Regions from separate parts of the Brevibacillus sp. AG162 genome, predicted to be linked through region 1. Evidence: riboswitches for the same ligand, from Rfam matches in the RefSeq annotation. Region 1 holds a riboswitch; each other region holds the start of a gene.
The links. Region 1 has a riboswitch for S-adenosylmethionine ahead of FB479_RS14370 (MetQ/NlpA family ABC transporter substrate-binding protein). Riboswitches for the same ligand answer to the same signal wherever they lie in the genome.
Positions count from the first base shown of each region.

Region 2: linked by a shared signal. The riboswitch ahead of FB479_RS26215 (methionine ABC transporter ATP-binding protein) and the one ahead of FB479_RS14370 (MetQ/NlpA family ABC transporter substrate-binding protein) in region 1 are both predicted to bind S-adenosylmethionine.
Region 3: linked by a shared signal. The riboswitch ahead of FB479_RS14960 (BMP family lipoprotein) and the one ahead of FB479_RS14370 (MetQ/NlpA family ABC transporter substrate-binding protein) in region 1 are both predicted to bind S-adenosylmethionine.

Region 1 is NZ_VFNO01000004.1:103,171-110,430, forward strand. It holds gene FB479_RS14345 (ABC transporter ATP-binding protein) at 1-615, opposite strand, end outside; gene FB479_RS14350 (YxcD family protein) at 792-1,085, opposite strand; gene FB479_RS14355 (hypothetical protein) at 1,073-1,507, opposite strand; gene FB479_RS14360 (methionine ABC transporter permease) at 1,657-2,319, opposite strand; gene FB479_RS14365 (methionine ABC transporter ATP-binding protein) at 2,319-3,356, opposite strand; gene FB479_RS14370 (MetQ/NlpA family ABC transporter substrate-binding protein) at 3,399-4,229, opposite strand; SAM riboswitch class I at 4,331-4,433, opposite strand; gene FB479_RS14375 (Na-translocating system protein MpsC family protein) at 4,654-5,010, shown strand; gene FB479_RS14380 (ABC transporter substrate-binding protein) at 5,208-6,281, shown strand; gene FB479_RS14385 (nucleoside hydrolase) at 6,362-7,260, shown strand, end outside.
Region 2 is NZ_VFNO01000012.1:56,469-63,728, forward strand. It holds gene FB479_RS26195 (SRPBCC family protein) at 27-476, shown strand; gene FB479_RS26200 (peptide ABC transporter substrate-binding protein) at 534-2,183, opposite strand; gene FB479_RS26205 (MetQ/NlpA family ABC transporter substrate-binding protein) at 2,371-3,210, opposite strand; gene FB479_RS26210 (methionine ABC transporter permease) at 3,270-3,935, opposite strand; gene FB479_RS26215 (methionine ABC transporter ATP-binding protein) at 3,936-4,949, opposite strand; SAM riboswitch class I at 5,049-5,165, opposite strand; gene FB479_RS26220 (Ger(x)C family spore germination protein) at 5,284-6,444, opposite strand; gene FB479_RS26225 (GerAB/ArcD/ProY family transporter) at 6,425-7,260, opposite strand, start outside.
Region 3 is NZ_VFNO01000004.1:230,459-237,718, forward strand. It holds gene FB479_RS14930 (NAD(P)/FAD-dependent oxidoreductase) at 1-1,044, shown strand, start outside; gene FB479_RS14935 (hypothetical protein) at 1,111-1,563, shown strand; gene FB479_RS14940 (hypothetical protein) at 1,538-1,813, shown strand; gene FB479_RS14945 (MarR family winged helix-turn-helix transcriptional regulator) at 1,865-2,278, opposite strand; gene FB479_RS14950 (DUF3298 and DUF4163 domain-containing protein) at 2,480-3,097, opposite strand; gene FB479_RS14955 (methyl-accepting chemotaxis protein) at 3,253-4,728, shown strand; SAM riboswitch class I at 4,879-5,001, shown strand; gene FB479_RS14960 (BMP family lipoprotein) at 5,204-6,232, shown strand; gene FB479_RS14965 (ABC transporter ATP-binding protein) at 6,338-7,260, shown strand, end outside.

The sequences.
Region 1 (7,260 bases):
ACGGGTTGCGTGGTTCAAATCGTGGACGACCATGACGATCGTACGATTTTCTTCGTCATTCAGCTTTTGCAGAAGCTTGAGAACTTCCAGCTGGTGAGCCATATCCAGGAAGGTCGTAGGCTCATCCAGGAACAGGATGTCTGTTCCTTGCGCCAGAGCCATCGCAATCCAGGCGCGTTGGCGCTGACCGCCGGATAGCTGGTCGACCGGACGATCATGAAAATCTGCCATGCCGGTCATGGAGATAGCCCAGTTTACGATCTCCTTGTCTTCCTTGGTCAAGGAACCGAAGCCTTTTTGATGGGGGAAGCGGCCATAGGTAACGAGCTCAGACACGGTCAAGCCATCGGGTGCGGTTGGGTTTTGCGGCAAAATCGCCAGTTGCTTGGCGACTTCCTTGGTCGATTGCTGGTGGATCGATTTGCCGTCCAAAAATACTTGTCCGCCTGTTGGTTTCATAATCCGCGCGAGAGTTTTGAGGATCGTCGATTTACCAGAACCGTTTGCACCGACCAGGGCAGTGATTTTTCCAGAAGGAATGCTGATGTTCAAGTCTTTGACAATGGAAAGCTCACCGTATCCGATGTCCAGCTTTTGCGTGTATAAGCGCTCCACAATGGGCCAACTCCTTTTTATGAAAGTATGTACCTGTATAAGTAAACATAGTAATGATAATCATTTTCACTAAGTTTAAGTATATAACGGAACGAGGTCAAATTCAATATGTAAAAAGCCAACCTGCTCACATGCGTGAACAAATTGGCCTTGGGTTAACAAATGATTATCCTGTTTTAGTAGGTGATATGAGCGATGATCCCTTGTTCGTCGTCCAATACCAGCTCGATACCGGCGGAGTAAGGGTTGCGCTGCATCTGGGTCTCCAGGTAGTAGCGAATCGCTTCAATCATATTAATCTCGACGAAGATTTGTTGGCGATCCATCCAGTGTATTTCAGCAGAGAAGCCATACTCCTCGTCCCACATCAACTCGACGGAGATGTCTTGCGGCTTCAACTGCTTTTTGTAGGCTGCGTGAATGCAGATCGCATTAATGATATCTTGTTCAGAAAATGTTATCTTTTCCATGCGTTCAGTTCCTGTTCCTTCTCACGCTTGGTTTTGAAGTAGACGATCACTTTGCGGATCAGGATAATCACAGCGAGGATCGCCATCAGGTTGATCATGAAGCCAAGGATGGACCCCAGAATACCCATGTCAGCGAACAGGGTTCCAAACAGCAAACCAGCCAGACCACCAATCATGAGACCTTTCATGAATCCGCCGCTTTTGCTTGCTGTAGCAGCAGGAGTTGTGGTCGTACCTTTATTTGTTGAAGCATTTACGTTCGTATCGGCTTTGTTAGGCGTTTGCGTGTTCGTAGGAGCCGTATTAGAATTGAACGATTTTTTCCCGGACTTATAGCCTTTCGCGTCGGCGTGATCAATGAAACCTCCGGCTGGAGCGAGTACGAGCATTACGGCAACCAACATCATGATGAGTTTTTTCATGTTATTTGAGTAGCCCCTCTCATTTAAATGACTTCTATATATAAGTCTACATGAATATCGGGCGAAATTCCAACGAACTTTCAGTGACGATCGGTCTAAATACCTACAAAAAAGCCCCTGACGAGCAATCTGGTCAGGGGTTCTACGATTTACGCGCTCTTTTTCAGTTTTCGAGCTGCCCAGTTGCCCAACGATTGAATGAGCTGGACTAAGACGACGAGAATGACGACAGTAATGATCATGACTTCGATGTCCCATTGCTGGTAGCCGTAACGCAAGGCGAGATCACCCAGTCCGCCGGCACCGACTGCGCCAGCCATAGCAGTAGCACCGATCAAACCGATGGTAGCGATGGTCAGGCAGAGGACGATGCCAGGCCGTGCTTCACGCAGCATGATGCGAAAAATAATTTGCGTCCGGGATGCGCCCATCGCCTGGTACGCTTCGATAACGCCGCGATCTACGTCATGCAGGGCCGTTTCCATCAGGCGTGAGATGTAAGGCGATGTATAGACGATGAGCGGCACAATGGCTCCTTCAATCCCAATCGAAGTGCCCACGATCAACTCCGTAAAAGGAATGATCGCAACCATCAGGATAATAAAAGGCAACGAACGCACAATGTTGATGATTGTATTCAGGGTGTGATAGATGATTTTGTTCGGAAAAAGGTGATTCGCCTGTGTGATGACCAGCAAAATCCCGAGCGGAATCCCGATCAGTGTCGCAATGAACAACGAAAACCCGACCATGATGACAGTCTCTTGCAGGGATTGCCCGAATACCGGAATCATTTCAATCAAGCGCTCCATTAGCTCCGCACCTCCTCTGGTGACACAATATCTACGCGGTAGACGGATTCGCGCAAGAAGCGAATGCCATCCTGAATGGCCTGGTCTTCACCGGAAATGTGCAAAAGCAAAATGCCGAGAGCCGTTCCCTTAATGGTCGTAATCGAGCCGTACAACAAATTGGTGCTAATCGGAAAACGTGCAGACAGTGTTCCTAGGACAGGATCGAGAGCGGCATCGCCTCGAAAAGCAACGCGGACAATTTTGGAGACAGGTCCAGTTTCTTTTATCTTGGACAAAATCTCCTGTGGTACCTGATCGTCGAAAACCGTTTTGATAAAATTACGGGTCGTTTGCTCTTGCGGATTGCTGAAAACATCCAGAACAGAGCCTTGCTCGATGACGACGCCGTTTTCCATGATGGCTACCTGGTCGCAGATTTTCTTGATGACCTGCATTTCATGTGTAATCAGCACGATGGTCAGGTTGAACTTTCGATTGATGTCGAGCAACAGCTCCAGAATCGATTCGGTTGTCTGCGGGTCGAGAGCGGAAGTCGCTTCGTCACAGAGCAGGATTTCCGGATCAGTCGCAAGCGCACGAGCGATGCCCACCCGTTGCTTTTGTCCACCGGATAGCTGAGAAGGATAAGCGTTTGCTTTATCAGACAAGCCAACCAAGCCGAGAAGGTCTTCTACCTTGCGCTTAATGACATCTTTGGGGACGCGATTCATCCGCAAGATTTCCGCCACATTGTCAAAGACATTATAGGAAGAGAGCAGGTTGAAGTGTTGAAAAATAATCCCGATCTTTTTGCGAGCTTGCCGCAGTTCTTTTTCCTTGAGGGACAGCATGTTCTGACCATTGACGATCACAGAACCGCTGGTCGGCTTCTCCAACAGGTTGATGGTACGGAGCAGGGTGCTTTTCCCCGCTCCGCTAAAGCCGATAACTCCGTAGATTTGCCCTTTTTCCACCTGCAGGGATACGCCCTTCAATGCTTCTACCTGCTTGTTTCCTACTTGATACGACTTATGAATATCGGTTAGCTGTATCATAACGAGTTCTCCTTGTTGTTCTTGATGTTCCTGGCGTCGATCTTACCAGGACGGCAGTACAGCTCCTTCAAAACGTTCGTCGATGAATTTTTTCACTTCTTCCGAACGGTAGATGTCGACCAGCTTTTTGACAGCTGGGTTGTCTTTATTGGTTTCGTTGGCTGCCAAGATATTCACGTATGGAGAGTCAGCCGTCTCGGCGAAGATCGCATCTTTTTTCGGGGAGTAGCCAGCTTCCATCGCGAAGTTCGTATTAATCGAAGCGACCTCTACGTTCTTCAGCGAGCGTGCCAGGAAAGCAGCCTCCAGCTCTTTGAATTGCAAATTTTTTGGATTTTCTATGATGTCCAGTGGTGTTGCGTTGTCGCCCACGCCATCTTTGAGTTTAATCAAGCCAGCTGCCTGATAGAGCAAGAGGGCGCGTGCTCGGTTGGTCGGGTCGTTTTGAATGCCGACAACGCCGCCTGCCGGGATGTCCTCGACTTTTTTATGCTTGGTGGAGTATAGGCCCATTGGGTACGTGACGGTTTTTCCGACCTCGACGATTTTTGTTTTGTGATCTTGATTGAATTTCGCCAAGAACGGGATGGTTTGGAAGCTGTTTACATCGAGATTTCCTTTATCGAGCGCTTGGTTCGGCTGTACGTAATCATTGAAAACGACGACTTCGACGTCGAGTCCTTTGCCTTTGGCGACTTCTTTTACTTTGTTGAGAATCTCTTCGTGCGGGCCGCCAGTGACGCCCACTTTCAGTGAGGTTTGTTCAGCAGCAGTGCCGCCGTTAGCAGGCGCAGCTTCTTGTTTACCGCCGCAAGCCGTTACGAGCGATGCAGCGAGCAGTAGTGTAGTGAGCAGTAGACCAGTCTTTTTCATGAAAATACCCCTTTTCTCTGGATGTAAGATGGAATAGAAAAAGCCTCTTCCGACAGAAGAGGCGAAAACTGCGAGTATGTATCCACACTGCAACAATACCTCTCTTATCTGTCGGAATAAATTCCGCTGGATTTGGCACCGTATCGTTTGTGATAGGTTGCCGAGGTGTCATAGGGCCAGTCCCTCAACCTCTCTTCATAAGAGAATGTGCTATGAAATTATCATTCCAAACATTGTTGTTAATTCTTATTTGGATAGTTGGATTATAACGACTGATTTTTTCGATGTCAACTGTTTTTGCAAACGAATGACTTGGTGGAAAAATGTGAAATTGATCTAAATACGAATATTCTATTGAAGAATTAAGAAATCATTTGTATAATGAGAGCGAATGAACCCGATACCAGCTATCGCAGGTGATGACATGACTCTAGTGGACTCCAATGAAACCAGAAAAAAGCTGTCTGCCATCTATAATGAGATAGCAAAAGAGTTGTTCGGATTTGGAACGACTTTGCTCCGAGTCACGATTGAAAATCAGATGATTACGTTCCAAGCCAAGCATCGCCGCTCTCCGCGCTCACAAGCGTTGGAAGGAGAAGCGCCGGCCCTCAAGCTCGAAGTCGATTTTCGCATGTCTCTTCTTTATAAGAAGAAACTGAGAGAACGACTGGAAGAAGAGATGGGGTTGCCGTTGGAAGCTGTGCTGCGGGACTATGATGCGCCTACGCAGTGGGCAATCACGAATGTTATTTTAGCTGAATCAGAACTGAATACCTGACGCAATCGTTCGGATTTTCTCTTTTGATCTATCTTAAGGGGAGACCGTAGACTTTGCGTAAAAACGGGTGTCACTTCTCTTTGTTTACGAAGAAAAGTGCTCTTGTTTAGAATGATACGTTCTAATCAAGGGTACTTTTCTTTTTATTGTCACACCATATTTTGTCATCAAATGAACCCAACTGGAGGAGAATTACGATGAAAAAATTACTTGCTGGAATCCTGTCTTTTTCTATGATGTCACTGGCTCTCGCTGGCTGTGGCAGCAATGATCAACCACAAGCGGGAGGGGCTGGCGGCGAAGCCAAGGGCGAACCACAAAAGCTGGTCATCTCCACATGGGGCTTCTCCGAAGACTTTTTCCGCAAAGAAGTATATGAGCCGTTTGAAAAAGAACATAACGTGAAAATCGTGCTGGAAATCGGAAACAACGCAGAGCGTCTGAACAAAATTCGCCAAGGCAGCTCCGATGTAGACTTGATCTACCTCTCCGACTACTATGCACAGCAAGGAATTGAGAGTGGTGCATTTGAAAAAATCGACCGCAGCCGCATCACGAATCTGGATCAAATCTATGATATTGCCAAAGCACCACTGGGCGAGGAGTACGGTCCAGCTTATACGATTGGCCAATTCGGGATTGCTTACAATCCAAAGCTCGTGAAAACCGAGATCAAGGATTGGAAAGACCTGTGGAACCCAGAGCTGGCGGGCAAGCTGACACTGCCAAGCATTACGTCTACGACAGGCCCAATGGTTCTCGACAGTGCATCCCAGGTAGCGGGCAGCAAGGAATTTAACGAGGATCAAGCCTTCGCGAAAATGAAAGAAGTCAACCAAGGTGTAGTGAAGTTCTACGACAAGACCTCCGAATACGTGAACATGTTTGGTCAAGAAGAAATCGGCGTAGGACCGATCATGGAAATGTACTTTAAAGATATCAAAGCAGCTGTGCCAGAAGCGGTGTTCGTAGCACCTGCAAGCGGCGGATATGCGGTCATGAATACAGTTAACATCGTAAAAGGCTCGAAAAACAAAGCACTCGCAGAAGACTTTATCAACTACCAGCTGAGCAAGGAAGTTCAGGAGAAAACAGCAAAAGCGAAAATCGATTCCCCTGTAAACAAGACGGTTCAACTGTCAGAAGAAGAAGCAAAAGGCGTAACGTACGGCGAAGAAACTGTAAGCAAGCTGCAAATGCTGGACATGAAATTCGTTAACGAGCACTCCAAAGCATGGATTGACCGTTGGAATCGTGAAATCACGCAATAACGAACGATAGAAAAACAGAGGCGAGGGTATAGACATTTACGGATATACCCTCGTTTTCTTGAGGAAGAGGAGGACCACTCGTGAAGCAAAAGATCATTCTTGATGTGGATACGGGCATTGATGATGCGCTGGGCATTATTCTCGCTGTGAAGAGCGGGCAATTGGATCTGGTTGGCATTACGACGGTGAATGGCAACGTGTCGTTGCGAAAAGCCACAGAAAACACGTGCAAAATTCTCGATTTCTTGCAAGTCGGCGAGCAAATCCCTGTCGTCTGTGGAGCATCTGAACCGCTGCTGCGACCGTTGTTTTTCGAGCACGCCGTACATGGTGAGGATGGCTTGGGAGGTGCGCTTGCCGGAGTTCCGATTTACAAGGAACCGACTGCTGGCTTTGCTCCTGATTTTATCGTGGAAAACGTGCTCGCTCATTCCGGCGAGATTACGCTCATCATGACGGGGCCGCTGACCAATTTGGCGCTGGCGGTGAAAAAATGCCCGGAGCTTGTCCAACACGTCAAGGAAGTCATTTTCATGGGTGGAGTGGTTCGTGAGCACGGCAATGTAACACCAGTTGCGGAGTACAACATGTACGTCGATCCGGAGGCAGCCAAGGTTGTGTTTCATGCCGGATTCCCGCAATTGACGCTGGTTGGACTGGATGTGACGCGAAGAGTGCTGTTGAACGAGGGGCATATTCGCGAGCTGGGAGATACACCGATGGGCGAGTACGTAAGACAGAGTACGTCTGATTACCTCCATCGCTATTTCGGGCGAAATGGCATCTATGCGTGCGCCATGCATGATCCATTGGCTGTCGCAGTCGCACTCGATCCGAAGCTGGTGACAACGCAAAAGCTGTATGTGGATATCGAAACGAGAAGTGAGCTGTGTGATGGGCAAACGGTTTGCGACTTTCAAAACCGCCTGAAAAAAGAACCGAACATAAACGTCTGTCTGGACGTAGATGCAGATGCGTT
Region 2 (7,260 bases), on a different contig from region 1:
AAATGAAAAAATCAGGGGGTAAAACAATGGATCTTCGCTTTGATTTCTACATTGGTGCTACGCCAGAGCAGGTCTGGCATGTCCTTACTTCCGATGATGGCGTAAAGAGTACTTTCTTTGGCTGTACGATCCGCTCGACTTTTCAAGTAGGCGATGAGATGGCTTACGTGGGTCCGGGAAAAGACGGTGACGACACAGTGCATGTATACGGGAAAATTTTGCAGTTCGAACCTCATCACATTTTCAGTTTCACTGAACATCCTGGTCCTGCCTACTACGAGAATCATGCGGAATTGCAGTCTCGTGTCACGATTACCTTAGAACCGGTTGGCGGTTGCACCAAGCTGACACTGATCCAGGATCAATGGACAGAAAACCATCCCTCCCACGCAAGTGCGAGCAACAATTGGCCGATGATGCTCTCGTCGATCAAGACGTATACGGAGACAGGCAAGACACTTGATTTTGGCTACTAATACAAAAGAATCCCGAGACCAGCAATTTCGTTGGCCTCGGGATTTTTGTTATATTCGTTACTCCGTCATTTCTGCCCACTTCAAGTCGATAAATCCGAGCCCATCCACTTGTACGCCTTTTACCTTGTCGCTTTGTACCCAGACATCCACATCCGTGAACATGGGGATCAAAGGCATGGCATCCATGAAGATTTGCTCAGCCTCGCCAAACAGCTGCTTGCGCTTCTCTGGGTCCGTTTCTACCGATGCCTGCTTCAGCAGCTCCTGATAGCGCGGATCTTCCCAGCCCGTGTCGTTGTTGCCTGTTTTACCATCTCGGAACATTTCCAGGTAGTTCATTGGATCATTAAAGTCTGCATTCCAGCCGATACGGCCTATTTCGTAATTGAGCTCATGCATATCCTGCAAGTGAACAGTGGCCTCCTTCACCATGAGTTTTACTTCAATGCCAAGCTTTTGTTTCCATTGGTCCTGAATTGCTTCAGCAATTTTCTTATGTCTGTCGCTTGGATTGTAAGACAAAGTGATCGGAGGCAGCTTCGTTACGTTAAGCTCCTTCATGCCTTCTTCCAACAGCTTTTTGGCTGTTTCTACATCATTATCCTTGAAGTAGCCATCTTTATTGATAATCATGGATTGCGGCAACATCCCCATCGTCGGCACTTGGCCCACTTGTGTAATGTTATCCACGATGGTCTGACGGTCAACCGAGTATGCCAATGCTTTACGAATTTTTACATTGCTGAGCGGGCCTTTTGTCGTGTTCAACTTGTACCAGTACATCGTCGCTTTTGGATGCACCACGAGCTTGCCTGTTTCTTTCAATGTCGGAATCGCATCAGTGGGAAGCCCGCCGAGTGGCTGACCTGCCCAATCCAGCTCTCCGTTCTCGAACATGGACAGGGCTGTATTATCGTCCTCGATCATCGTAAACTCAATGCGATCGAGCTTCACTACGTCTTTTTCCCAGTAGTGCTCATTCTTTTCCAGCACGATCTTGCTCTTGTGCTCCCACGCTGTCATCTTAAATGGACCGTTGCTTACATGCGTTGCTGCTTCGTTTGCCCATTTCGGATTGGCTTCCACTACTTTTTGATTAACCGGGTAGTATGTGTAGAAAGACGTCAGCTCCAGGAAGTAAGGCGTAGGATTCTCCAGCGTGACTTCCAGTGTTTTGTCATCGATTGCCTTTGCACCGAGTTCGTCTGGCTTCGCCTTGCCTTCGTGAATCAGCTTCGCGTTTTTAATGTAGTACAGCTGATAGGCATACTCAGCACCGAGGGTCTTGCTAAGTGCACGCTTCCATGCATACACGAAGTCATGGGCAGTCACTGGATCACCATTGCTCCATTTCGAATCGCGGAGAGTGAACGTATACACCAGTTTGTCATCCGAGAGCTTCACATCGGATGCTACTGAATTCACTGGCTTTGCGTTTGCATCGAAGCGAGTCAAGCCATCAAACGTAGCACGCACAATTGCTCCCGCAGTGGCATCCTTCGCAAGACCGGGGTCCGCTGTCGCAGGCTCACTCATAATGTTCGCCCGAAATACCTGCGACTTTGCATTTGCAGGCTTTTCAGAGGGCGCTGCGGTTCCCTCGGCTGGTGGGGTTGTTGTTGATGGCTGCGTACTTGTTGAGCATCCAGCTAATACGCTTCCGGCGACCAGCATCGCGCCAAGAAACAACTTGAGATTTTGTTTCATCAGAAAATTCCCCCTTATCTATATTTTCTCATTTCAAACACAATATACTCGACAGGAATTGGGTTGAATACGGGGTTGCGATAGATTTAATTTAATTTTATGAAAATTCACTAAACTATAAATAAAAGTAAAGCCCAACCAGCTTTTCGGCCAGTTGGGCTTTGTTGATCGATCAATTATTTCTACTTTAGAACGCTGGAATAATCGCGCCTTTGTATTCATCTTCAATGAACTTTTTCACTTCAGGTGAGTTCAGTTCTTTCACCAGCTTTTGAATGGCTTCGGAATCTTTGTTGTCAGGACGAGCTACCAGGAAGTTTGCGTATGGAGAATCTTTATCTTCAATAAACAGGGCGTCTTTGGTTGGAACAAGCTTTGCTTCCAGCGCATAGTTGGTGTTGATCAACGCCAGATCTACTTCTTCCAGAACGCGCGGCAGCATTGCTGCTTCTACTTCTTTGAACTTCAGGTTTTTCTTGTTCTCAACAACATCTTTCACTGTACCGCTGATGCCGGCGCCTTCTTTCAGCTTGATCACGCCGTTTTTCTCCAAGAGTGCGAGTGCGCGACCGCTGTTTGTTGGATCGTTTGGCAGCGCGATTGTTGCGCCATCAGCTAATTCATCTACAGATTTCACTTTTTTGCTGTAAGCGCCGAATGGCTCGATGTGTACAGCGACTACTGGCTCCAGGTTCATGTTTTGTCCTTTATTGAAGTCTTCCAGGTAAGGCTTGTGCTGGAAGAAGTTAGCGTCGAGTTGTTTTTCGTTCACTTGAACGTTGGGTTGTACGTAATCCGTGAATTCTTTAACTTCCAGATTCACGCCTTGTTCTTTCAGTTTTGGTTGAACCAGCTTCAAGATTGCTGCATGTGGAACGGGAGAAGCGCCTACCTTCAATGTTACTTCCTGTTGTCCGCCTTGTGCGCCGCCTTCAGCTGGAGCAGGTGCTGTTTCCGTTTTGCCTCCGCAAGCTGCCAAAGAAAATGCCAATACAGTAGAAAGTACAGATACGACTAGCTTTTTCATGAATGATTTCCCCCTTGCATGTATTTATCTTATTATTTGAAACCCTATATGGAAAAATCCTACTTGCGGCTGAACTTGAGAACCAGACGGTCCCCCAGCGATTGTAAGATTTGTACCATCACCAGCAAAATAACAACAGTCACAATCATGACATCGGTTTGGAAACGCTGATAACCGTATCGGATCGCCAAGTCACCCAAACCACCGCCGCCAATTACCCCAGACATTGCAGTGTAGGAGACCAGCGTAACCGTCGTGATCGTAATACCCGCGATCAGGCCTGATCTAGACTCTGGCAAAAGGACATTCCAGACGATCTGCCAATTGGAAGCCCCCATAGATTGTGCGGCCTCAATCACGCCTTTATCAATCTCACGCAGCGAGGTTTCCACCAAACGCGCGAAAAACGGAGCGGCACCAAATACAAGCGGCGGAATGGCACCCAGTACGCCGAGTGAGGTTCCTACGATCATTTTCGTCACAGGAATCAGCAGGATCATCAAAATGATAAACGGTACCGAACGCAATACGTTGACAACGAATGATGCGATCGTATAAAAAGTGCGGTTTTGCAGAAGCTGTCCGCGTGAAGTCAAAAACAGAATGATGCCCAACGGCAAACCAATCAGGACGGTAAACAGAGTGGAGAAGCCGAGCATCGTGAGCGTGTCCATCGTACCTTCGCCGATTTCAGCCCAATCCACATTTTCGAATGTCCAGTCCATTTATATCACCTCTACTTCCAAGCCACGTTGGCGCAGCGTCTCAATGGTCTTTTGATTCTGTGCGACATCGCCTTCCAGCTCGATCACCAACTGACCATACGGCGTATCTTTCATACGGGAGATCGTTCCCTGCAAAATACTGAACACCGTACCTGTCTCTTGCATCGTTTGGAACAGGATCGGCTGGTACGTTTTTTCTCCGAGGAAGGTGACACGAGCAATCGTGCGGTTCCCCGAAGCCTTTTCGTGCTCGACTGCTTCGCGCAGCTCTGTAGAATCCGCTACTTGCTCCACGAATTCCTGTGTCGTTGGATGCTTCGGACGAAGGAATACATCCAGTACGTTACCCGACTCGACGATCTTTCCTCCATCAATCACGCCGACACGATCACAAATAGAGCGAATGACGTGCATCTCGTGGGTAATCAACACAATGGTCAAGCCCAGCTTGCGGTTGATATCCAAGAGGAGTGCGAGAATGGAATTCGTTGTCTGCGGATCGAGAGCCGAGGTAGCTTCGTCACAGAGCAGCACTTTTGGATCATTCGCGAGCGCACGGGCGATCCCGACACGCTGCTTCTGTCCGCCAGACAGCTGAGACGGATATTTGTCCTTATGTGCCTCTAACCCAACCAGCTTCAGCAGCTCGTTTACTTTCTTATCAATTTCTGCCTTCGGACGCTTTGCCAGCTTGAGCGGGAACGCGACATTTTCGCCGACTGTCGAAGAAGACAGCAAGTTGAAGTGCTGAAAAATCATGCCGATTGCGCGGCGCTTTTCTTGCAGCTTGCCTTCATCCAGCTTTGTTAAATCGACGCCGTCTACAATAACTTCCCCTGAAGTTGGGCGCTCTAGCAAATTGATGCACCGGATCAATGTACTTTTCCCTGCACCAGAGTGTCCGATAATCCCGTATATTTCACCTTGCTCTATGGAAAGGTCGATCCCCGTTAACGCTGGGATGGTTTTACCTTGTACTTGATAGCTTTTATGCAAATGACGCAGTTGGATCAACGCATCCACCTCCCGACCACAATCTTGATAAAATATGAAAACCCCTTTTTCATAAACGAAAAAGGGGCTGCAACGCAATGTATACGTTCGCATCCACCCTTCTCATCTACACAAGATCCAAACAATCCTGTAGGAATTGGCACCGCGACGTTCATTCGAAAATGAACCGGCTGCCGGGCTTCATAGGGCCTGTCCCTCCGCCTCTCTTGATAAGAAAGATATCTACGTATATTATGTTCGTTTTTTCTCTTTCATGATGATACAAAACGGATTATATCCTTTTTGAAAATATCACGTCAATAGTAATAGTAGGAAAAGTTTTTTTGTATCACACTTAGTCCATTACACCATTACGGGTAACTGTCGCCTTTACTTGAAATTCAAACTTCGCCTTTTTGTACTTCTCTCTCCATTCATCCATAGCCATTTTCTCTTTTCCCCTCACGTTTGCCTTATAGACAATGCCAAAGCCAGTCGGGTCGACCTCCAAATCTTGGAGCTTTTTCATGACTATCCTTGCTTGTCTTACTAATTCCTTCTCCAGGGCCTCCTCCATCTTCCTCATCAACCTCGGATTATCCAGCTTAATCGGAACGGTCAGCTCCAAAATGCGGGCTTTTAGATGGATATTCACTTTGAATTTTGGTGGATCAACCTGTTCCAATTGGACTTTTGACTCGCTGTTGATCGTATCAAAGACTAATTGCACCTCTTCTTTTTCTCCCGCTGGGCTGTTTGGAGTCATATTAAAAGTTTTAGCAGGGACTGATATCTCATAGCTGCCCGTCTTGTACTTGCCCCGAATCAGCTTTAAGATAAATGCTTCGCTGGGAGAAATCGAATCAATATATTTATCTCCTTTAAACAACGCCACGCCTTTGATAACAATTTCGTCTCCTTTGCGTGATACATAGGGCATTTGCGAATCGATTCCCTCGTCATAATAGGCTCGAATAAATTCATGAATCGTTGAGGATGGGATTTTCTCACCTTTGATATTTTGATCGATCATCCGATACATGTACGTTCCAATATTGCCCTGTGATTTATAGGGATATGTCAGTAATTCATATGTCTCCCCCTCGTACACACAAAGGAAGATTCTGCTTGAGAGCGATGGATCGCGGTACAGCGTATCGATTAGGCTTCCGATTCCTGCCTTGGCCATATCCTTTCCATAGAGCGCTACCCGCAACTGGCCTGCCAAGACACGTTTGTCCGACTGCAAGTTTGTCTTATCCCTTATGCCCTTGCTCGTCTCTCCAACATCAGACATTATCTGCATTTTTTCTTTTGCCTCGGGATTAATGGAGGGCATTACAATGGTTGCCCGAATATTTCTATCTTTTGTCAGGTCGTATCCAACCAGGGTTACGAGACCTGTTTCATCAAAAATTTGTTGATTAGAGCACCCCGCAACTGAAAAAAGGAGCACAAGCAAAAGGGTAAACCCTCTCTTCTCGATCAACCATCCCTTATTTTGGCACCGATACATCAGCAGATTCCTCCTTGACTCCACCTGTCCCCTGCCTCCAAGCTACCAACAGGTAAAGAACATAAGGATACGCATAAGCCAGATACATCCCAATCTGGCCGTAAATATCGTTCATTGTGTTCATTTCCTCTCTAGTGACAATGAACAGCGAAGATATGAATATGATCGGCAATATACTATACAAGATATTTCTCATATTCCAGCCAAAAATCCGTTTCAATCCTCGTACTCCAGACCAGATGTACATAATGACATTCGGAAGGATAATGATCATCCAGATGGAGATGGCAACCAGCTCAAACCGCTCCAGAATTGGGAAGTACACCATTTTTTTCAAATTCAAAGTTGGCCATATGGTTCTCATCAATTGCCCCTGACTGAAAAACACCAAGGAAACAATCATCACAAACAAGTAGATCAAGTTGGTTGTCAGCGCGCCAAACTGCGCCCCCCGATTTAAGCGCTCTTTATCCTGCACAAAGGGATAGACGGCATACAGTACTTCAAATCCAATCGTTGACAATGACATGCCTATCATCCCTTTTAGCAGTTGCCCTATATTCGCTTCCAATACCGGACGTAAATAATCCCATTCAGCAAAGCGCAAGGGAAAGAACAAATCACCAACCAACCAGATCGCAACAGATACAGAGAAAAAAATATACCCGGCAATAATCCGAATTCCCCCAAGAATCGTGTACCAGGCAAGAAAGAGGATAATGGCGGTCAACACCCATGTAGCCAATTTGGGAAAAACCCAAGTCTGCACAACCTCGACATAACCGCGCAGAATAATCGTTGCCGACAAGAAAAAAT
Region 3 (7,260 bases), 130 kb from region 1:
ACCACTGAGACGATCAAGAGTATCGAGCAGCGCGGCTATGCAGCTGGACTCAAGCTGTTGCGAGCGCAGGTGCGTCACTTGGGAACGGAGCAAAACCTGGAGATTCTCCAGTCGATCTTTGAGCATTTGAAGAAGCATATCGACATGATGTTCAAGACAGAGGTCGAGGACATTATTACGGTAAAAGAAGCAGACGGACATCAGGTAAAAGGTGTCGTCTTGAAAAACGGCCAAGAGTATGAGGCTGATTACGTGGTAATCGGACCAGGCCGCGATGGCTCCGCATGGTTGACGGATATCCTGAAAAAGCGCCGCCTGAAAATGTACAACAATCAAGTTGACGTAGGCGTACGTGTGGAGACGTCCGATGTCGTCATGCGCGAAATCAATGAGCATCTGTACGAAGGAAAATTCATTTTCAATACATCGGTCGGAACGCGTGTACGGACGTTTTGCAGCAATCCATCCGGTCACGTGGTCGTGGAAAACCACAGTGGTGTTATGGCGGCAAACGGGCACTCTTACAAAGACCCAGCGTTGGGCTCGATGAATACAAACTTTGCGCTCTTGGTATCGCATACGTTTACAGAGCCGTTTGACAAGCCGAATGAGTACGCGAGAGAAATTTGCAAGCGGGCGAACGATCTGTCAAACGGTGGGGTTATCGTACAAAAGTACGGCGATATCTTGCGCGGTCGACGTTCCACAGAGTCGCGTATTAAGGAAGGCTTCCTGGAGCCTACTCTGAAGGAAGCGGTACCGGGTGACTTGGGACTCGTGTTGCCTTACAATACGATGAAAAGTCTGATCGAGATGGTGGAAGCACTGGACAAGGTAACGCCGGGAATCGCCTCCGAGCACACATTGTTCTACGGAGTGGAAGCGAAATTCTACTCGGCACGTCCGAAACTGACGGAGGAATTCGAAACAGAGATCAAGGGATTGTTCTGTGGCGGAGATGGTGCCGGAATTACACGTGGTCTGGCACAGGCCGGAGCTGCTGGGGTCTGGATGGCTCGCAATATCGCGAAACGCATGCAATAACGAATACGATCATAACAAATAGGCTTCTTGCTGGGCACGCTGGTGCTTGGTGGGGAGCCATTTTTCATGACAGAACAGCATCAGGAAAGTATTGGTCCCGATGTCACGAGGGATTGGGCAGAAGCGTATTGTATAAAAGGGCCAATACTCAAACCACGACCTTTTGTTGGCAGGGAGGTATCTATGTTTTTTTGTGATGATGATGACGATACCGCTGTAATAGCACTTTGGATTATTTCGATTGGCTTTGTCATACTGGCGATTGATAAAACAACCAGATTAAGTCATAAGCCTGCCTGCGACAATGAGAAGTTGATACAGCCCCTCATTCAATTAAACAAGCAAGTCAATGGGAAGAACAAGAATGGCAATGACGACGATGAAGATATGCAGTTTAAACGAATTGAACAGCAAATTGCCCAATTGCGCGACAGTGTTCAAGATATAAAGAAGAATTTACAGGAGAGTCCATCCAAAAACGGAGGGAAGAAGGATGATCGAAAAAAATCTGGCGAATGAGCTGGTAGCGGTAGGCGGGTGGATCGCCGTTCTGGGTGCCTTCCTGGCTGCTATAGGCTCGACTGGACAGGTGGAACCGGACGAGGATACTTCTACAGACAACGGATCAAATGGCAAAGAATCTAATGATTTGAAAAAACAAGTGCTGCAACAGAAAAAACAATTGCAAAAGCAACAGATACAGATTGAACTGATTCAATTGGAACAAGAGCTCAACACCATTATTCATAGCACAAGGAAAAATGGCTAACAAAAAATGACTTCACCAAACTGCTTTTGGGCGAAGTCATTTTTTTACTTGTTACGACGGCTGTAAATTATCGTTCATTTTCTTCAATACGCGGTTAAAGATAGCGAGTTCTGCTTCGTCAAGGCCGCGGAGTGCCAGTTCCTCTTGCTCTTTGGCAGCCTCCAGCCATTCCGGGAACCGTTCGACTGCTTGCGGAGACAAGGACACGTATCGCTCACGCTTGTCATCCCCCTCTGAGCGAATAATCCAGCCCATCTCTTCCAATCGGGTGAGTGTCCGGGTAATCGTCGGCGCTTCCACATTCAGGTAGTTGCTCAATTGAACCTGGGTGAGCGATTCACGATAATGCAAGCAAAGGATAATACCCCATTGCGAACTGTATAATCCCATGGGAGCCATAGTCCCATTCAACGTTTTACTGAATATTCTTGCGGTTTGGCTAATTCGATGACCATAATATTGCATGAGTATATACCTCCAGGAAAGCTGGTCCGATATATCGTACACTTTATTGCTTAAGTAAATATGGATACTAACATACTAGCAGTTATGGACATATAAGTAAATGTTTATTCGATGGCGAAATAATGGATTTTCTGACACAAATAGAATCAGGCGAGTGTCATGAAAGAAGACACTCACCTGGCTGAAAAATACAGTGATGCACTAATCTGCGGACAAGATACTCAGTGGACCTTTTTCATTGATGAGCGGCTCCAGTTCATAGACCGAAATGGGGAACATAGGGAAACCGACGTAGTAAGGCGTAATTTCGTACAGCTGGAAGTAGATGACCAGTGCTTTGTCGGCGACGTAATAATCCTGATCGGGCTTAATCGACGTAAAGCCATTGAGTGTGGGGATGCTTCTTTCTTTGATTTGGCGCTTGATGTTTTCGGAAATCACCTTGACGTAATCGCTTCCTGGCTTGAATAATTCACGCAGCGTAAACAGCTTGCCTGTTTGGATATCTGCGGTGATCGACCCGAGGAAGGTCATGCCGTGAGCCATTTGCGGTGTGTAGGCGTAGTTGCTCAACACGACACTGAAAATGCCGCGTTCGTTTGTCTTGATTTCGAAGCTGCCTTGCATTTGTGTATTTCCCGGTACCTGGACCCGTTGCTGCTCGTGAATTAAGCCTTGAACCGTTTGATAAATCGCCCGGTTGATATCTTTTTCCGCTTGCTGATTGGCTAGGCCTGCCAATTGGGGATAGTAAATCGTGGTGTTCGGACGGCTAATTGTCCGTGTCAGCACGGTAGCTGGCAATTGATTGAGTTCCACTTTTCTCCGTTTGCCTCCTGTACATGTAAGTTGTGTAATAGCCTATTCGAAATTGTTTTTGGCTGTTCTCACTTTTTTCACAAATTTGGCAAAGGTTTGGCTATATAATGGGGAAAGAATCCGATACATAAGTAATAGGGAAAAGGGGGGCAATTATGATTCAATTGATTCGCAATACCTTGACTGACAAAGAAGGCTTTATGATTTTTATCCTATGGAATCATTTGTGGATGGCGGGACTCATTGCCTACCAAATGGATGTGAACTTCTGGAAAGTGACGTCCTTGGGATTGCTGGTCACTTTAATTGTTTCGCCGTATTATTTCATTCGCAAAGATAGTCATGTGATTCGTTATCTGGTAGCAATCGGACTCATGTTTTATGCGATTTCATTCGATCACTTTACCACTTACCAGGAGGTTTCGTTCCTCGCCTTCATCGTCATGGGCTTTTTGGCAGCCTATTTGGACTGGAAGCTGGTAGTAACAGCGGGAATTGCCCAAATCATCGTCACCGTTGTCGGGTTTTATACGGGAACCTATGAGATTTTCAACGGTGATTTTTCGGAGCTCAATCTGGGCGTGCGTATCGTAGCCATTCTCATGATGATGGGAGCCGTCACGTATCTATGTCTCGCCGGACAAGCTTCCCTGCAAAAAGCGCACGACGCAAGGCAGGAAGCAGAAGAGAAGGAGCGCCGTCTGGGAGAAATGCTTTTGAACATCCAGCAAATGACGGAGCAGCTGGATCGTACAAGCGATCATGTGCATGAGCATGCGGAAGGTACAAAGCGCAATACAGATGAAATGATGGTAGCCTTCAAGGAAGTCGCCGTCGGTATGGAATCGCAGGCGAATTCAACGGTGAAAATCGAAGAAGAGGTTCAATCCATCGACCAGGAAATCGAGGCAGTTACAACACAGACCAACGCAATGAAAACGGAATCGCAACAAAACAACCGTCGTCTGACAGAAAGCGTTCAGATGATGAACGAGCTGTCCTCGCAGATGGAGCAAATTGTGCAGGCAGTTAATGTAGCAGCCTCTACGATTCACCAGCTCAATCGGCAGGCGAATCGCGTAGAAGAAATTGTCGGCGCTATTAATCAGATCGCGACACAAACGAATCTCTTGGCGCTGAATGCAGCGATTGAATCGGCGCGTGCAGGCGAGCATGGACGGGGATTTGCTGTTGTAGCGGATGAGGTACGCAAGCTGGCAGAGCAAAGCGCGACAGCTACACAGGAAATTACCGACATTCTGAAATCTCTCCATCAGGAAAGTGAGAATGCGGTGCAGCATATGAGCAATGGGGAAACGTCTGTTGCAAAAGGCCAAGAGCTGGCCGTGAAAACAGTGGCCTCCATCGAAGCAGTGCGAGCCGGGATGATGGCTTTCTTAGAAGCAGCTGATCAAGTAAGCTCCAGCATGGACCGGGTAAAAGTGCGTTCCGGCGAAGTTGCCATCGAGATGTCGACCATTACAGCCGTAACGGAGGAATCGGTAGCCAACTTAGAAGAGCTGTTTGCGACTGCAGAAAACCAGCATCAAAAAGTGCGTGAGATTACGGAAGAGCTGGGTGAGCTGAATACGTTGTCTCATCGCCTCCAGCAAACCTTTCACGTAAAATAAAGGTTGTTTAAAAAGTCGTCTTTTGATCACGAAGTAGTTCTGAAAGCTGATTCGGCATCGAAATAGAACTGTTTGGAATTGAGAAAAAAGAATTGCATTTTTGAACCGTTCTGCTAGAATGAATTCCATTGTAACTAAATACATTCACCTACCTTATCAAGAGCGGCGGAGGGACTGGCCCGATGATGCCCGGCAACCACTGATCATGTCTATGCATGAACAGAAAGGTGCCAATTCCTGCAAAACCTGTACCATGGTTTTGACAGATGAGGAAGAGAACGGCTACGTACGCAAACTCTTCCTCCGGGAAGAGTTTTTTTTGTTGTATTTGCAAAAGGGAAGGAGAGAATAGACGAACGATAAATTTATTTTATAAGAGAATATTCGTAAATAGTATTGAAAAAATGGGTAAAAAGCCGTACATTACCTAATAGGATAAAGAAAAACGTAAAGTTCGGATAGGGAGAGATACATCATGAAGAAGTTATTGCTGGCATTAACGACATTCGCAGTATTGGCAACAGGGTGCTCGACTGGCACTAGCGCACCTGCAGATCAGCCAGGAGGACAAGCAGCAGGACAAGAGGGCGCGGACAAAAAGCGAATTGCCTTGATTTTGCCCGAGAAAATCGGTGTGAATCCGTTCTTCCAACAAATGGATGAAGGTGCAAAAAAAGCCGCGCAAGAGCTGGGCGCAGAAGTGAAAACGATTGAATCTACGGACCATGGAGCCATTGAAGAAAATCTGCGCGTAGCTGTTGCAGAAAATTATGATTTGATCATCACTTCTTCCTTTACATCAGAGGATGCCTTGAAAAAAGTAGCTACCGAAAATCCTGACCGTAATTTTGCGATTATTGATACCGTAGTGGATTTGCCAAACGTTCGCAGTGTTACCTTCCGCGAGCAGGAAGCGGCTTACCTGGTGGGAGCAGCAGCAGGTCTGGCAACGAAAACGAACAAAGTAGGTATGGTCGTCGCTCTTGATATTCCGCAGTTGAAAAAATGGACAGTTGGCTTCGAGGAGGGCTTGAAAGCGACGAATCCACAAGCAGAGCTGATGGTCAACTATGTAGGAAGCTTCACTGACCCGGCAAAAGCAAAGGAATTGGCTTTGCTCCAAGCTTCCAAAGGCGCAGACTTCATTAACGGTGCAGCAGCAGTAGGCGACCTTGGCGTTTTCGAAGCGGCGAAGGAAAAGGGCTTCTTCACAGCAGGTCAGGACGTAGACCGTACCACGATTGATCCTGAGCATATTGTTCTGTCCCAATTGAAAGGGACTGACGCGGCGGCTTATGAAACCGTGAAGAACTTTGTAGAAGGAACGTTCAAGCCAGGTGTTGTGGCGTACGGCTTGAAAGAAAAAGGTGTTGGCGTGACCTATGTCACACACGAAAGCAAAACGCCTCTGAACGCTTTTATTGGACAAGAAGTGGTGGATAAAGTGAAAGCGATCAGCGATGAGATTGTAGCGGGCACCCGCAAAGTACCAGACCAGTTTTAAACAAGTACGTGAAAAGCTTGTGCACAGTGATGCATGTGACCGACTACGGCTGTGTAGTCGGTCTTCCATTTTCATAAAAGGACGTACAGAAATGAGGGAGTGGGAATGACCGATCGCTTGGAAATGAGGGCCATGACCAAGAAGTACGGAGATTTTACCGCCAACGACAAGGTGTCGTTCTCACTGGCAGCAGGAGAAGTCCACGCGATTGTCGGGGAAAACGGAGCGGGCAAAACGACACTGATGCGGATGCTGTACGGAATGGAGCAGCCGACGTCGGGAGAGATCGTGTTAAATGGCAAGCCAGTCGTTTTTCGCGGACCAGAGGACGCGATTCGAAATGGAATCGGGATGGTTCACCAGCACTTTATGCTCTTCGGAGAATTTAGTGTAACTGAAAATATCGTGATCGGATACGAGCCGAAGCAAGCGGGTTTTTTCAAAAGAAATGATGCAGAGGACACGGTGCAGGCGCTTAGTGAGCAGTATCGCATTCCGATTCATCCGCAGGCCAAGGTAGCGAATTGCTCGATTGGGGAACAGCAACGGGTCGAAATTCTGAAGGTCCTGTATCAGGGAGCGGATATCATCGTGCTGGACGAGCCGACCGCTGTACTGACTCCACTAGAGGTACGCGACCTCTTGCAAACGATTCGCAACTTGGCGGAGAGCGGCAAAAGCGTCATTTTGATTACACATAAGCTGCAGGAAGTCATGGAGGTAGCGGATCGTATTACGGTACTGCGCGGAGGCAAGGTGACGGGAACGGTTTCCCGTGCAGAAACCAATGCGGACGATTTAGCCAGACTGATGGTCGGACGTGAATTGCAGGAGCTTTCTGAGCGCATCCCTTTGGAACCTCGACCACTCATGCAGGTGGAGAATCTTACGGTTCGAGAAAAGCAGACACTGCTCGATCAAGTCAGCTTTACCGTGCACCACGGGGAAATCGTAGGAATCGCAGGTGTTTCCGGGAATGGACAATCCGAGCTGCTGCAAGCGATCAGCGGCTTGCGAGCGGCACAGGA